2 regions of the Otoolea muris genome follow, and region 2 is predicted to be linked to the other one. Evidence: riboswitches for the same ligand, from Rfam matches in the RefSeq annotation. Region 2 holds a riboswitch; the other holds the start of a gene.
What was found. Region 2 has a riboswitch for molybdenum cofactor ahead of NFS31_RS15565 (ABC transporter substrate-binding protein). Riboswitches for the same ligand answer to the same signal wherever they lie in the genome.
Positions count from the first base shown of each region.

Region 1: another riboswitch for molybdenum cofactor. It lies ahead of NFS31_RS04405 (DVU_1555 family C-GCAxxG-C-C protein); the one in region 2 lies ahead of NFS31_RS15565 (ABC transporter substrate-binding protein).

Region 1 covers NZ_CALPCY010000004.1:84,320-91,763, reverse strand. Annotated here, with positions in the region: gene NFS31_RS04445 (TIGR01906 family membrane protein) at 1-355, opposite strand, end outside; gene NFS31_RS04440 (HAD family hydrolase) at 599-1,285, shown strand; gene NFS31_RS04435 (SH3 domain-containing protein) at 1,379-2,266, opposite strand; gene trmB (tRNA (guanosine(46)-N7)-methyltransferase TrmB) at 2,629-3,288, shown strand; gene NFS31_RS04425 (hypothetical protein) at 3,317-3,460, shown strand; gene trxA (thioredoxin) at 3,473-3,790, shown strand; tRNA gene NFS31_RS04415 (tRNA-Lys) at 4,208-4,280, shown strand; gene NFS31_RS04410 (NAD(P)-binding domain-containing protein) at 4,519-5,289, shown strand; molybdenum cofactor riboswitch at 5,593-5,717, shown strand; gene NFS31_RS04405 (DVU_1555 family C-GCAxxG-C-C protein) at 5,962-6,396, shown strand; gene NFS31_RS04400 (molybdopterin-dependent oxidoreductase) at 6,513-7,444, shown strand, end outside.
Region 2 covers NZ_CALPCY010000026.1:23,266-30,709, forward strand. Annotated here, with positions in the region: gene NFS31_RS15540 (type III pantothenate kinase) at 1-421, shown strand, start outside; gene NFS31_RS15545 (VanW family protein) at 955-2,061, shown strand; gene NFS31_RS15550 (SOS response-associated peptidase) at 2,665-3,270, shown strand; gene NFS31_RS15555 (Y-family DNA polymerase) at 3,394-4,674, shown strand; gene NFS31_RS15560 (hypothetical protein) at 4,718-5,029, shown strand; molybdenum cofactor riboswitch at 5,213-5,339, shown strand; gene NFS31_RS15565 (ABC transporter substrate-binding protein) at 5,497-6,453, shown strand; gene NFS31_RS15570 (ABC transporter permease) at 6,569-7,252, shown strand; gene NFS31_RS15575 (ATP-binding cassette domain-containing protein) at 7,239-7,444, shown strand, end outside.

The DNA of each region.
Region 1 (7,444 bases), on a different contig from region 2:
GGACGCACACGGCTGCGCAGATGCGGCGGAGAGCGATCGCGGCCAGGAAGAGGCCGCGGACGTCCTCCATGTGCGCTATTTCGCGTTCATTAAAGAATTCGCGCTCTGCACTGCCCACAACGGTGGGGACATGCAGATCCTCGCGGTTGCCGCGCAGGTAGTCCATCATTTCGTCCGTGACGTCGAGCAGATCCTCCATGGTCATGTCAACCGTGCCGGCGACGCCGTATTTTGTGTACTTGGCCTCAAAATAGCCGGGAATCCAGTAGACGACGGCTTCTACGGAGGTGATGAGAAACAGGATCATCAGGCAGAAGGCGCAGAGGATCCCGAGGAAATGGTTGAAATATTTCATGGCGTTGTGGCTCCTTTAAAAGTGATTGTTGTGATGGCAGCGGTTTGTGTGCATTGCGAAGCGTGTTACCGGGCACAGCCCGGCAGGGGTGTGAGCAGTAATGTTTTCAAAAATGTATTATATCAGAAAAAGGGAGGCAGAGGAAGAGGCAAACGCCTCTTGCCAAAACGGGATGACGTCCTGTATACTGTTGGTATTGCATACAGTTCAAATTACACTGAGATTACGGAGGACAGGAGATTTATGATAAAAGCAGTCATTTTTGATATGGATGGCGTGATTATTGACAGCGAGGGAGAGTATTTAAAATATTTGTATGAGTTTGTCCGGGAAAAGAATCCGGATGTGAGGCTGGAGGAGCTTTATGGGACGGTCGGCACGACGAAGAGGGACTGCTGGGTCGTGGTGGAGGCGGCTGTGAAGACGGGACAGACATGGGAGGAGCTGCACGATGAATATCTGGGGCGCTGGACGGAAATTTTTTCATCCGTGGATTACATGTCTATCTTCCGGCCAGAAGTGCTGGAGGTCATGGATCAGTTAAGGGATATGGGGCTGCGCCTTGCCGTGGCCTCGTCCACGAATATCGGGCAGGTGGAAAAGATTTTGACTGAGAATAAGGTGGCGGAACGCCTGGAGCTGATGGTCAGCGGAAGCGATTTTAAACGGAGCAAGCCGGATCCGGCGGTTTATCTGCATACGGCAGAGCGGATGGGGCTGGCGCCGGCGGAATGCCTTGTGATAGAGGATTCGACCGTTGGGATAACGGCCGGCCATAATGCGGGTATGACGGTGGCGGCGCTGATAGACGAGCGCTTTTGCTTTGACAGGAGCCTGGCGGATTTTGAGCTTGCGGATCTTCGGGCTGTCGTTCCCCTTGCGAAACGGCTGCTGGACAGAGAGGATGCCGCAGCCGTTCGGGGTATCTGAACGGTTATGATACGATACATAATGGGATATGTGGCCGGGATATAAAGCCCCGCAGCCGGGAGTCCTAATGCTCCCGGCTGCGGGGCTTTGATGTTACTGGACAGGCGTTAAAAATTCCTTTGAAACATAAGCATCCTGACCGTTGTATTTGATAACGCACCATGTGTCATCATAATCTGACACAAATTCGACTTCCGTACCCAGCGTCAGAAGCCCGATCTTTGTAGAGGCATCGGTGGACGGCGCGGAGCGGACATTTAACGCGTCTGTGGTCTTGTATCTCATGGCCGGAGCCGCCGCAGCCTCTGTGGTCGGGATCTCAATCGGCGGCATGCTCATAGCCGGCGTTTCTGCGGGCGCTTCCGTCACAGGCTCGGAAGAGGTTTCAGGGGCCTTCTCCTCGGCGGGCCGGATCATCTTGATGATAAATATCAGCGCAATGATAATGGCAATCAGAAGAAGCGGCTTGATAATGCTTCCGGGATCCAGGCCCCTTCTCTGGGGCGCGCCCCTGCGCCGGCGGCTGGCGTTTGAGGAAGCGGGAGGACGGCTGCCGCGCCTTACGCTGCCGTCCGGAACCGGCCGTCTCTGCGGCGGGGCCGCCTTTTTGCGGCGTCCGCTGTAATCGTTGATAAAGGTATATACCTCCTGCGCAAGCAGATGATGCGCCTGGCTGGCGTTATAGGAATTGTTGTCATCCTCATGGATGGCCTTATTCCCAATCGTTCGGATCTTATGATAGTGCTCGCTGGTGGTCCTGCTGATCACGCCGTCCTCGTAAAGGGCGTCGATCATGTCAATTAAGTTTCCCTGCATGATACCGGACTGTTCGCAGAGCGCTTTTACCATGCACTCCAATGTCTGACGCGCTTTGATCATGGCCATATTATATTTCTTCTGGCCGATCAGGCGCTCGGTATCCTTAATGCCGGTCTGAATTTTGTCCCAGCCACCTCCTGCCGGGTTGTCTGTAGTGCTCATAGGCTGTCTCCTTTGTACGGCAGCAGTCCATCTGATCCGCACGGCCGCGCCGCGCGTCCCCTGATGAAATACTGCGTATCGTGTCCTTAATGATGAATTACTATTATTATAATATATCGCGGGGTTTTATGCACGTCATTTTTGAAAAAATTGTTGACTTGCATAAAAAACCATGAAATGGTAATATATAGTTATTATTTACAAAAATCCCGGCTGATGCGGGGATAAAATTATGGAAATAATGAATAGATAAAAACGGCAAAAGCGAGCAGACTAAAGGAAAAGGCCATACATCCGTTATACAGCTACAACAAACGGGTGCGGACGGGCCGGACCGCAGGCCGCGCGCGGGGAGGGAGCATATGAGACTGCGCCATATACCGGGAGCAGAGGAGATGATAGAGAAAAGCCCGTATGTTGTCACACAGCCGTCAGAGCGGCGGGGAAGCTTTGGCACACTGTTTGGGAATACAAATCCGATCGAGATTGAGGTCGGTATGGGGAAAGGAAAATTTATTACAGAGCTGGCGATGCAGAATCCGGATAAGAATTTTATCGGGATCGAGAGGTATTCCACGGTGCTGGTTAAGGCGATCCGCAAAAGAGAGCGTCTGGAGACGCCGCTAGGGAACCTGTATTTCATGTGCCTGGACGCGGGAAATCTTGCGGAGGTGTTCGCCCCGGGCGAAGTGAGCCGCATTTACCTGAATTTTTCGGATCCATGGCCCAAAGAGCGCCATGCGGGCCGCCGGCTGACGTCGCCGAAGTACATGGCGGTTTACAGCCAGATACTTGCAGCGTCCGGCATTGTGGAGTTCAAGACGGATAACAGGGCATTGTTTGAATATTCCATGGAGTCCATCCCGCAGGCCGGGTGGAACATTCTCTATTCCACATTCGATCTGCACCAAAGCGATCTGGCAAAGGGAAATGTGATGACCGAGTATGAGACAAAGTTCTCGGCAGAAGGAAAGCCGATCTGTAAGCTGGCGGCTTCCCGGCTGCCTGTAAACTGCATATGATATAAAAAATAAGAGTGGAGTTTGCAGCATGAGCCTGAAAACAAAGGTGAGCCGCACGCTGTCAAGGGCAACGAGCGACAAGACGGAATTAAACAGAGCTGTTTTGAAATGGAAAAAGCAGTTCGACGAGGCTTCAAAGGTGTTAAGTGCTGACAGAAAAAAGAAGAGATAGGAGGAGTTGCAAATGGAAATGAGATTTACGAGTGAGAATTTCGAGGCGGAGGTATTAAAGTCAGACGTTCCGGTGCTGGTTGATTTTTATGCGGACTGGTGCGGCCCGTGCAAGCGGATGGCGCCGATCGTAGAGCAGCTCGCGGCGGAATATGAGGGAAGGCTGAAAGTCGGCAAAATGGATGTGGACGCCAACACGGATATGGCGGTGAAATACGGCATCATGTCCATCCCGACGCTCATTATTTTCAAAAACGGAGAAATCTTCCGCAGGGAAGCAGGGGTTCAGACCAAAAAGAGTATAGAGATGGCGATCGGCCAGGTTCTTTAGAGCGTATTTTAGAAATACTTTAGTAGTTGGGGCGGCATCTGCCCATAAAAGCGCTTCGCGGTTCTAAATGACATGCGTTTCCGGTAAGCGGGCGCAGCGAAGCGCAGAAGGGCAGACGCCTGCTGTCCTTATAATCTCTGTTGCAATAATAATGATACGTTTGGCGTCTGAACAGTTATCGTAACAGTCCAGATAGGTCAGCGCACCTGCTGCGCTGACCGTACGAAAGGCAGGCATACGGCCCGTCGCGAAGCGATTCTAAATGGCCGTATGCCCTGACAGTTCAGAGATTATCTGAACTGTTACCAGTTATCTAAAAAAACTGTAAAAAAAAGTTAAAAAAAGTGTTGACTTTTTCTGTGTTATAGGATAGAATATGTCATGTGTCACGGAGATGACAAAACAAAATAAAGACAAGCGCCTTTAGCTCAGTTGGTAGAGCAGTAGACTCTTAATCTATTTGTCCAGGGTTCGAGTCCCTGAAGGCGCACTGAGAAGTGCTGATTTTGCAGACGGAGAGCTGTGGGGTCGGCGCTTTTTTGTTTTGCGGTTTCAGAGATATGGCTGCCGAATGTAACAGTTCGGCCTTCGGCTCTGCGAGGTGTTTTTTGTGAGCGAAGGTCACAGAAAACCCGAGGGCAGCAATCAAAGAATCAGATTAAATTTGACTCCCGCTAAAAGGCTATGTTAAAATGAGATTTAAATGATTGCTGAAAAAGGGGGAATCTATGATGAAACTTGGATTTATTGGAACCGGGATTATCACGACAGCCGTTGCAACCGGCTTTTGCGAGAGCGGGATTGAAGGGCTGAGCATTGCCGTATCGCCGCGGAACCGGGAGCGGGCGCAGGCGCTCCGGGAGAAGTATCCGGACATTATCACAGTCGGGGCGGACAACCAGGAGGTCGTGGATCGCTCAGACTGGGTATTTGCAGCGCTCCTTCCGGCGGCTGCGGAGGAAGTGATCGCGGGCCTTTCGTTCCCCCCGGACAAGCATTTTATTAATCTGGTGGCTACGCTGAGTTTAAAGCGCGCAGAGGAACTGATCGGAACGCGCGCGATCATCGCCGACGTAGTGCCCCTCACCTTTGCCGCCAACCGCTTTGGGCCGGTCGTGGTGTATCCGCCGATCCCGGCAGTACGTGATTTGATGTCTCATGTGGGGACTCCGGTTCTGGTCGAAACACCGGATCAGATCGCGATTCTGCGCTCTGTCACAGGGCTGATGAGCGCCTACTACATGCTTCTGACGCGCCTGACCGGCTGGTGCGTGGACAACGGGCTGGACGAGCCCGCGGCCAGGAAATATGTGACTGCATTTACATCCGCGCTGTCCCAAAAGGCATCTGCATGGCCGGGTACACTCGAGGATCTGGCGAGGGAAATGACGCCGGGAGGGCTTAACTGGATGGGGCTGACCCATCTGGAGGAGAAGGACGCTTTCGGGCCGTGGACGGAGATATTGGGGCCTGTTTTAGAGAAGGTGAAAAAGGAATAATCTTCCAGTTCATGTACTCCCGGAATCTCGCTGTTCCTGATTTTGTGAGATGATTTTAGATGCGCACAAATTTATGAGGCGTACGTTGATTAAATTTGGGTGCATCTGGCGGAAAATCAGCCGCAAAGGCAGGTACAGAGAGATTCCGAGAGTACATGTTCGTTTTAAGGAGGAAGATATAGGAATAATAATAACATAATGGTGAAAAAAATTCATATTTATGAAATCATTCTATTGACAAACCCTATCAAAACGTGTAACATAACAATCAGATAATAACATATATAAATAAAACCATTCAGAAACAAATCTGTTTTTCGAGTCGAAGCTGCTGTGTGGCGGACACCGCTATATGCAGCCAGACCAATGGGTGATACCGGAAACGGTATCGCCTTCCGTGTTTGAAAAGGAAAGCAAATGAGATGTTCTGCTTATACTGGCATTGAGGCGTGGATTGAAACGTGGGAGAGCGTCCGCAGCGGGCGGGCTGTTGTTGTTTCGGGGCGCCTTTATGCCTTATAATCCTGTTTACGGGAGAGATCCGTTCTTTTTTCTCCCGGGGTGTTAAAAGCAGCCGCTGTCCTTTTCGGGCAGGGCTGCTTTTTTGCCGCGCGGGAAGACTGTGCGCCGGAGCGTGTTTAGAAGCGCTTATTATAAGAAAGGGGAGGTACGGTGGAATCAGATATTTTGATGCTGCATGAATTTTTGCAGTCCGGCAAGTGCTGTTCGCAGGCGCTTGCCGCCATGGGCTTAAGGCTAAGGGGAGAGGAAAGTGACGCGCTTGTCCGGGCGGCGGCCGGGCTGTGCCTGGGGGTGAGGAGCGGCCTGATCTGCGGGGCTCTGACAGGGGCGGCGATGATGCTGTGCCTGTTTGATCCGGCTCTGGCAGCAGGCGAGATGATCCCGGAGCTGACAGAGTGGTTCCGGGATACCTACGGGGAGCTCTACGGCGGAATCTCCTGCGACGAAATACTGGAAAGAGATATACATAATAAAGCCGTGCGCTGCCCTGCGCTGGTTGAAAGCACATACCGCCGTGCGCGGGAGATTTTAGAGGACGCCGGCTTTGACATTGATGATATGCTGGAACATCTGGAAGAGGAATGAGGCGGCGCGCCATTTGGGAAATGTCAGGCAGTCCGGGGAGGGCGGTTTGGGCGGTCTGCGCGCCGCTTTTCCCGGGAACTGTTCGATATTATACATTATATAAGGAGGAGTAAACCATGAAATTGAGAAAAATGGTGCTCAACATCAACGATGTGGATCGCATTTTTATGTGTGATCCGGAAAATGACCGTTTATCGGACGTCCTTCGCCGGTTAGGGCTGACCGGCGTGAAGGTGGGCTGCGGGACAGGCGTCTGCGGCTCCTGTTCCGTTATTTTAAACGGCCAGGTAATCCGCTCCTGCACGAAGAAGATCACGCAGGTTGAGGAGTATTCCAAAATCCGCACGATTGAGGGCATTGGCACGCCGCAGCACCCGCACCCGTTACAGGTTGCCTGGATGAATTACGGCGCGGTTCAGTGCGGCTTCTGCGTTCCGGGCTTTATCGTGTCCGCTTACCAGCTTCTGGAGGAGAATCCGGATCCGACCAGGGAAGAGGTGCGCGACTGGTTCCAGAAGACGAGAAATGTATGCCGCTGCACGGGTTACAAGCAGATTGTGGACGCGGTTATGGCTGCCGCAAAGGTGATGCGCGGCGAGTGCTCGATTGAGGATATTAAGTTTAAGAATCCCGAGGACGGCGAGTATTACGGAAAGCCCGTGGTGCGCCCGGACGCCCTGGCCAAGGTGACGGGCCTGGCGGATTACGGCGATGATCAGGCGCTTAAGATGCCCAGGGGCACGCTTTACGCGGCGGTGGTGCAGCCGAGAGTGACGCATCACGCAAAGCTTCTGGCGGTTCACACGGAGGAAGCGGAGAAGATGCCGGGCGTTGTGAAGGTGATCACGGCAAAGGATATCCTCGCGGCAGGCGGTACGAATATCATGGCCGAGGGCCAGTTCCACGAGAGAAGCACAGTCATGACGCCGTCCCGCAAGGTTCTGCAGGATGAGAAGATTTTCCGCTACGGCGACGTGGTGGCGCTTGTCGTGGCTGATACGCATGACCGGGCGCGCGCGGCCGCGGCGAAGGTTACGGTGGATATTGA
Region 2 (7,444 bases):
ATACCCGGGGCCGGCGGCGGTCTTTGACCTGGGCACAGCCACGACCTGCTCGGTGATTGATAGGAAGCGCGCTTACTTAGGGACGCTGATCATGCCGGGCATCGGTATTTCCCAGGAGGCGCTGTCCGAGCGGGCGGCCCAGCTCCCCCATATCCGCTTTGAGCGGCCGAAGCACCTGATCGGGAAAAATACCGTTGAGAGCATGCAGAGCGGGCTGGTGTACGGAAATGCGGCCATGATCGACGGCCTGATTGAGCGGATCGAGGAAGAGCTTCATGAGAAGGTGACTGCCATCGCGACCGGCGGCGCGGCAAAGCGGATCGTCCCGCACTGCCGCCGGGAGATTGTCTGTGATCCGGATCTGCTGCTCAAGGGGCTGTGGTATCTGTACTATAAGAACCGCGGGAATGGAGGCGGTTAAGGGGGGATCAGGAAAACACGGGGGCGGCTGATGCGCCGGATGCGTATGCCCGCCTTATCTGAACTGCTGCTGAAACTGTAGGTTACTGTCCACGCCCCAGCCATTGATTCAGGTTGTCTGAACCAATGTCAGTTAATTAAGCGAAATGAACGGTTGCAGGGCGTTGTCTGTCGTGAGAGGGCCGCCAAAGTCCGATTCCAAACCCAACGGAACCCCGCTCCCGCTCGGAGAAAAGCGCAGCGGACGCTAAGCTCGAAAAGACCTCGCTAAGCGCCCGCTGCGCTTTTCTCCGAGCGGGAGCGGGGTTCCGTTGGATACAGGAGCTGGCCACGGCGGCCTCCCCACGATAAACAACATCCCGCAATCGTCCGCTTAACTAACTGACATTGTTGTCTGAACCGTTACAACAACTGTAATAAAATCGTAATAAAAAGTTCAAAATTACTTGACAGATTTTGCCATACCGAGGTACAATGGGGAACAGATCAGTACCACAAAAGAAATGAATAGAAACATGCAAAGGAATGAATGATATGAACCCCATGCTTTACCACACCCCCATAGCAGCCCGTTTATCCCGTCTTTGCCGCTTTGTTTCCGGGGGCAAAAGGCTTCTGTCCGTGATTGGCGCCGCCTTGCTGCTCAGCTTTGTCTCCCCGTTTGCCAGCGCGGCAGACGAGACGGCGGAAGCATGGCAGGCCGTGTTTGACGCAGAGTATTATTATAACCAGAATCCGGATCTGCAGGCTGCGATCGGAAATGATCCGCAGGCTCTGTTTTCCCATTTCATGTCGAGCGGCATGCGCGAGTGCCGTCCCGGAAATGAAGAATTTGACGTGAGAGCCTATGTGTTCTACAATCCGGATTTGGTGAATCAGTGTAAAACGGATATCGCCGCGTATTACAGGCATTATATGACTGCCGGAAAGGCAGAAGGGCGTATCTGCCAGCCGCAGGGAAACGAAAACGGCCGGATCGGTACATATACGACCAATTATAACAGCGCCATCCCCAGGGCGGTCAACGTATGCCTGGCGGCGCAGAGGATCAACGGCACAGTGCTGCAGCCGGGCGGACAGTTCTCGTTCAGCAATGCCGTGCAGCCGAGGAGGCCGGAAAACGGCTATGTACTGGCTCCGGCAATCGGCGGCCAGGAGTATGGCGGCGGCATCTGCCAGGTATCCTCAACCCTGTATGCGGCGATGTGCCACGCTATGCTCCCGGCGTCGGAACGCCACCCGCATTCTTCCCCGGTGTCCTACCTGCCTGTGGGGCTGGACGCGACGATCTCCGAAGGGCATAAGGATCTCAAATTTGTGAATCCCTATCAGGAACCTCTTCTGATCCAGGCATCAGCGCAGGAGGGAAACCTCACGGTTACGCTGATCAGAGGCGAGGCGGCTATCGCAGAGATTCAGGCAGAGGCGGAAGCACAGGCAGCAGCAGAGGCGGAAGCACAAGCGGCGGCAGAGGCAGCAGCACAGGCGGCGGCAGAGGCGGAAGCACAAGCGGCGGCAGAGGCAGCAGCACAAGCGGCGGCAGAGGCGGAAGCACAAGCGGCGGCAGAGGGAGCAGCACAGGCGGCGGCAGAGACAGGAGATGAGGCACAAACCGGCGGATCGGCGGGCGGGGCTCAGTAGTTTATAGTTTCTAAGCGCCATAAAAGGGATATCTGAAACGAAAATGCCCGGATGTCCCTTTTTTGGGTATTTAGAAAGTACGGTTCTGTTTTAGACCGCGCAGCCTGTTATCAGCAATAAATTTCTTTTTCCAGGTTTTTTCGGCCATTCTACCTTCTTACCTCCCTGCATACAATAAAAAACATGCTTCGCAGATTTTCTATTGTCATGAAGAAAGATAATCTAAACTGCAAGATTCTTTCTCTCTTTTTCTGCTATTTTTTGTAAAACTGCATATAGCAGTGTAATATCTTGATTATATTTAGCTAAACGGATTTCCTTATTTACCGATAAAGTATATGTACTATTATTCATAATAATTATGCTAAATATAAACCAGACACTACAGTAGTGCATCTGAATAAAAAAATTTGTTTCAATAAGGAACTGTTCAGAAATAACTTACAGAACATATCGAACTGTACCAGCGGATTCAATTTCGGCGTAAAGAGAGCCGGGCTTGACATACCCATGCCGTAATCGTACAATGCAGGCAGAGAGGCATGGAAAACAGCACACAGGGGCGGACATAAAGCGGATATTAAAAATTTCAGGGAGAAATGTATGTGCGGCAGATACTATGTAGATGATGAGACAGCAAGGGCGATGGAAGCGCTGCTTCGCGGGCTGCAGGGAAAAATAAGGCGCGGGTCTATGGCGGCAGTGGGCCGGATGGCCGCCGGCGACGTGCATCCGTCTGAGGCGGCGCCGGTTCTTTGGGGAGAGGGAGGCGCGGTGCGCTGCGGATGGCAGCGCTGGGGATTTCCGGGCTTTCAGGGGAAGCGGGTGATTTTTAATGCGAGAAGCGAATCTGCGATGGAAAAGCCATTGTTTCGCGACAGCATCATGCACAGGCGGATAGCGGTTCCCGCGGCGGGGTTTTATGAGTGGAATTCCAGGAGGGAGAAAAGCCGGTTTTACAAAAAGGGCTGCCCGCTTCTTTTGATGGCGGGGTGCAGCAGGCAGTATGAGGACGGGGCGCATTTTGTGATACTCACAACAGCGGCCAATGGATCCATGAAGCCGGTGCATGAACGTATGCCCCTGATCCTGGAGTGGGACGAGGCGGCGAAATGGGTGCTGGATGACGCAGGGGTGAAGGAGATTCTTGGCAAAATGCCCTGCCTGCTGGAACGTGAATCAGATTATGAGCAGCTCAGCCTGTTTTAGGGCCTGCTTCTGACGATTCTGACACGCTCCGGGGCGGCCGGGGACGGTATGTATTCCATAAATTACCGCTTGAAATAGAAACGTATGTTTGCTAAAATGGAACCCAAGGAGGTGAACGTACGTTTGAAACGAATCATCTTTCATATTGACGTGAACGCAGCCTATCTCTCGTGGGAGGCGGTTTACCGGCTGGCCCACAGGGGGGAGAAGGTGGATTTGCGAACGATTGCGTCTGCCGTGGGCGGGGATGTGTCTGCGCGGCGCGGGATTATCCTGGCGAAGTCGATCCCGGCAAAGCGGTATGGGATCAAAACAGGCGAGACGCTTCTGGAGGCGAGAAGGAAATGCCCGGATCTGGTGATCGTGCCGCCGGATTATGGCCTGTATGAGAAATGTTCGGCTGCATTTATGGATATTCTGCGGGATTATTCGGATGCGGTCGAGCCGTACAGCATTGACGAGGCGTACATTGACATGAGCGCGAGCTGCCATTTGTTCGGGACGCCCGAGGAGGCGGCGGCGCAGATCCGGGACCGCATCCGGGAGGAGCTGGGATTTACGGTCAATGTGGGCGTATCGGCCAATAAGCTTCTGGCAAAGATGGCGTCAGATTTCAGGAAGCCGGATCAGGTACATACGCTGTATCCGGAGGAGATTCCGGAGAAGATGTGGCCGCTTCCGGTATCAGAGCTGTTCTTTGTGGGGCGGGCCACGGAGGGAAAGCTTCTTTCCATGGGTATCAGAACCATCGGGGAGCTTGCGGCCTGCGATCCGGCGTGGCTTAAACGCGTGCTGAAAAAGCATGGGGAGGTGATATGGGGCTTTGCCAATGGCATCGATCCCTCGCCGGTGGCGGCATCCGGCGGTTCGTACACAATAAAACCGGGTGCGCCGGCGGATGCGGGCGCGGGCCTGTCCGTTGGCGCGCCGTCCGGCGGGAATAAGGGATACGGGAACAGCGCCACGACGCCGTATGATGTGATGGACGCGCAGACGGCGAAGCAGACGCTTTTGGCTCTTTCCGAGACGGTTGCAGGCCGTCTGCGGGCGGACGGGGTGCAGATCGGGGTGGTGTCCGTGGGGATCCGGTATGCGGATTTTTCCTATGCCTCCCACCAGAGAACGCTGTGCGGCCCGACGGATCGGACCATGGAGATCTATGAGGCGGCGTGCGGACTGTTCCTGGAATTGTGGAACGGCCGGCCGGTCCGTCACCTGGGCGTGCATACAGGCCGGGTGAGCCGGGAGAATTACAGGCAGTTACGGATGTTTGACGATGTAAATGATGAGAAGCTTTCGAGGATGGACAGGGCTGTCGATGAGATAAGAGGGCGGTTCGGGGCCGGCGCGGTGCGGCGGGCCGTATTTTTAGACCAACAAATCGACATAAAGACCGAACCGTGAGAGGCGTAACTGTGAGTACATCTTTGGGAAAGAGGGGATGGCAATGGCATTTGGGATTGGCATGAATTCCCGCGGGGCGGACGCGGGCGGCGTCAGGGGAATCCAGCGGGAGATTGCATGTGAATGCTGGTTTACCAGCACCGGAAAGGCCACGCCTCTGATGCTGAAAATACAGGATGAGGACGGGGAGATCCAGACCATCCGGGAGATTATCGTGCATTCTCAGGAGAAAAAGACGTATGCCGGGGTTCCTTCCATCGAATATGACTGCACGCTGGCGCTGCATGGGCGCGGGATCAGGGCATGGCTTATTTATTATCAGGCAGAGAGCCGGTGGGTCATCAATTTTCGGTGACACGGCGCGCATGCATTGTTTTTGCGCCGGCCGTGCGGATGTTCATAAATATTTCAATAAATGCAGGTAACAGTTCAGGGTTATCTGAACCGTTACGAATGCGTGACAGCCGCAAGGTTCTTCTTTTTGTCTCATATTGACAGAGCGATTTCACCTGTGCTATACTGATTTCTGTAATCTGAAAAAAACAGTAAATTTCGAGCTGCTGCGCCTGAAACAGTGAAATCATGCTGCATGGCGGGCAGCCAATGGGTGGATGGGGAAACCCGCCCGCCTCCCGCATTTGGAAAGAAATGCATTGGAAAGAAATTGTGCTATGAAAAGGCTTGAATGCTTCCGCCTGTGCCGGAGCGCGTCTGAATGGAAATTTCAGCGCATCTTCGGGCGCTCCCGGGAAGAGTTGCCGCACGATTTTTGTTCCGGTGCGGCGTTTTCTTCGGAAATAATATTCAAGGGAGAGAGATACGATGAGAAAATCAAGCAGATGGAAGGTGTTTGCGGCGGCGGCCGCGGCGGCGGTATCGATGGCGGCCTGCTCAGGCTCTGCGGACAAGCCGGCTGAAACGGAGGCGGCAGAGACCGCGGCTGAGGTGGAGGCGGCGGCCCCGACAGAGGAGGAGACGGCTGCAGAAACCGGAGAGGCTGAGAGTGAGGAGCAGGAAAAGAGCGCGCAGGGCGTGCTGATGATGGCTACCACGACCAGCACGGATAATACGGGGCTTCTTGATTACCTTCAGCCGCTGTTTCTGGAGGAGACGGGCATTGATCTGCAGTGGACGGCTGTGGGGACGGGCGATGCGATCCAAAAGGGCATGGACGGCGAGGTTGATATTGTGCTGGTTCACTCCAAGGCCAAGGAAGAGGAGTTTGTGGCCAGCGGCTTCGGCGTGGAGCGCTTCCAGGTGATGTACAATGACTTCATTATCATTGGGCCCAAGGACGGTCCGGTTGCGGTGACGGACGATATTGAGTCTGTATTTAAGCAGGTAAAGGACGAGGAGCTGACATTTGTATCGCGCGGCGATAATTCCGGCACGCACAATAAGGAGACCGGGATCTGGGACAAGCTGGGGATTACAGATTATGAGAGCAATCCGAATTATGTGTCAGCCGGGGCCGGCATGGGCGATACGATCAATATGACGGATGAGAAGGGCGGCTACTGCCTGACAGACCGCGGAACCTGGCTCGCGAAAAAGGCGGATTACCCGGATATGGACATCATCTGTGAGGGCGACGCCAACCTTTTGAACCAGTACGGCGTGATTGCCGTGAATCCGGAGAAATACCCGGATTTGAACAATGAGGCGGCAAATACCTTTATTGAATGGATCTGCTCTCCTGAGGTTCAGGAGCTGATTGGCAAGTTCGGCGTTGAGGAGTACGGCGAGCCGTTATTCTTCCCCAACGCGGATCAGCAGTAGAAAGACAGAAAAAGGCGGCGGAGGATATCCGCGCTGCCTTAAGGCCAGCAAGGCCGAAACCGGGGCGGGCGGTGGCGCTGCGCGGTTTCGGCCTTTTTTAAGGGAGCGGGTTGAGTTGAAACAGGTATTTTCAGAATTTTTTGGCACAGTGGGCGTGATGGATTCGATCCGGGTCACGCTCATCATGTCGGTTTGGTCCACGATGATCGCGTCTGCGTTTGGGATTTCGCTCGGATTTTTGCTGGAAAGGCGGGAATTTCCCGGGAAACGGCTGGTGATCCGCCTCAACCGCACGCTGATGGGGGCCCCTCCGGTGGTGATCGGGCTTCTGGCCTATATGCTCCTCAGAAAGCGGGGGCCGCTCGGGAGCCTGCGGTGGGTGTTTACCATCAAAGGCATGGTGTTTGCGCAGGTTTTAATCATCACGCCCATTGTATGCGGGATGGTCTATTCCTACGCGGTGCGCACGGCTCCGGCGATCCGGGCGTTTGCGCGGCTGATGGGGGCGGACCGCCGGCAGACGGGGTGGCTTCTGTTAAAGGAAATGAAGCATGAGATGTATTTTGCCGTGGTGTCAGGCTACGGCCGCTCGATCAGCGAGGTGGGGGCCGTGTTTCTGGTGGGAGGCAATATTAAGAATCACACGCGCACCATGACGACCGCGATTTCAACCCTCAAGGGGGCCGGGGATTATTATGAGGGCGTGTTCCTGGGCGTGCTTCTGATGATAATGGCGTTTGCTGTACAGACGCTGGCCGACCATTTCAGGAGGGAGGAGCAGGGCGATGAGAATCTCTAATCTGAAAAAGCGGATGGGAACCTTTGAGCTTTGGATAGAGGAGATGAACCTGGAGAGCGGGCTGATCCACGGTCTGGCCGGCCCGAATGGCTGCGGCAAGACAACGCTCTCCAAACTCCTGACCGGGATCCTCACGCCGGATGAGGGGATGATGGATTTGGAAGGGCTGACGCCGCGCGACATTACCATGAC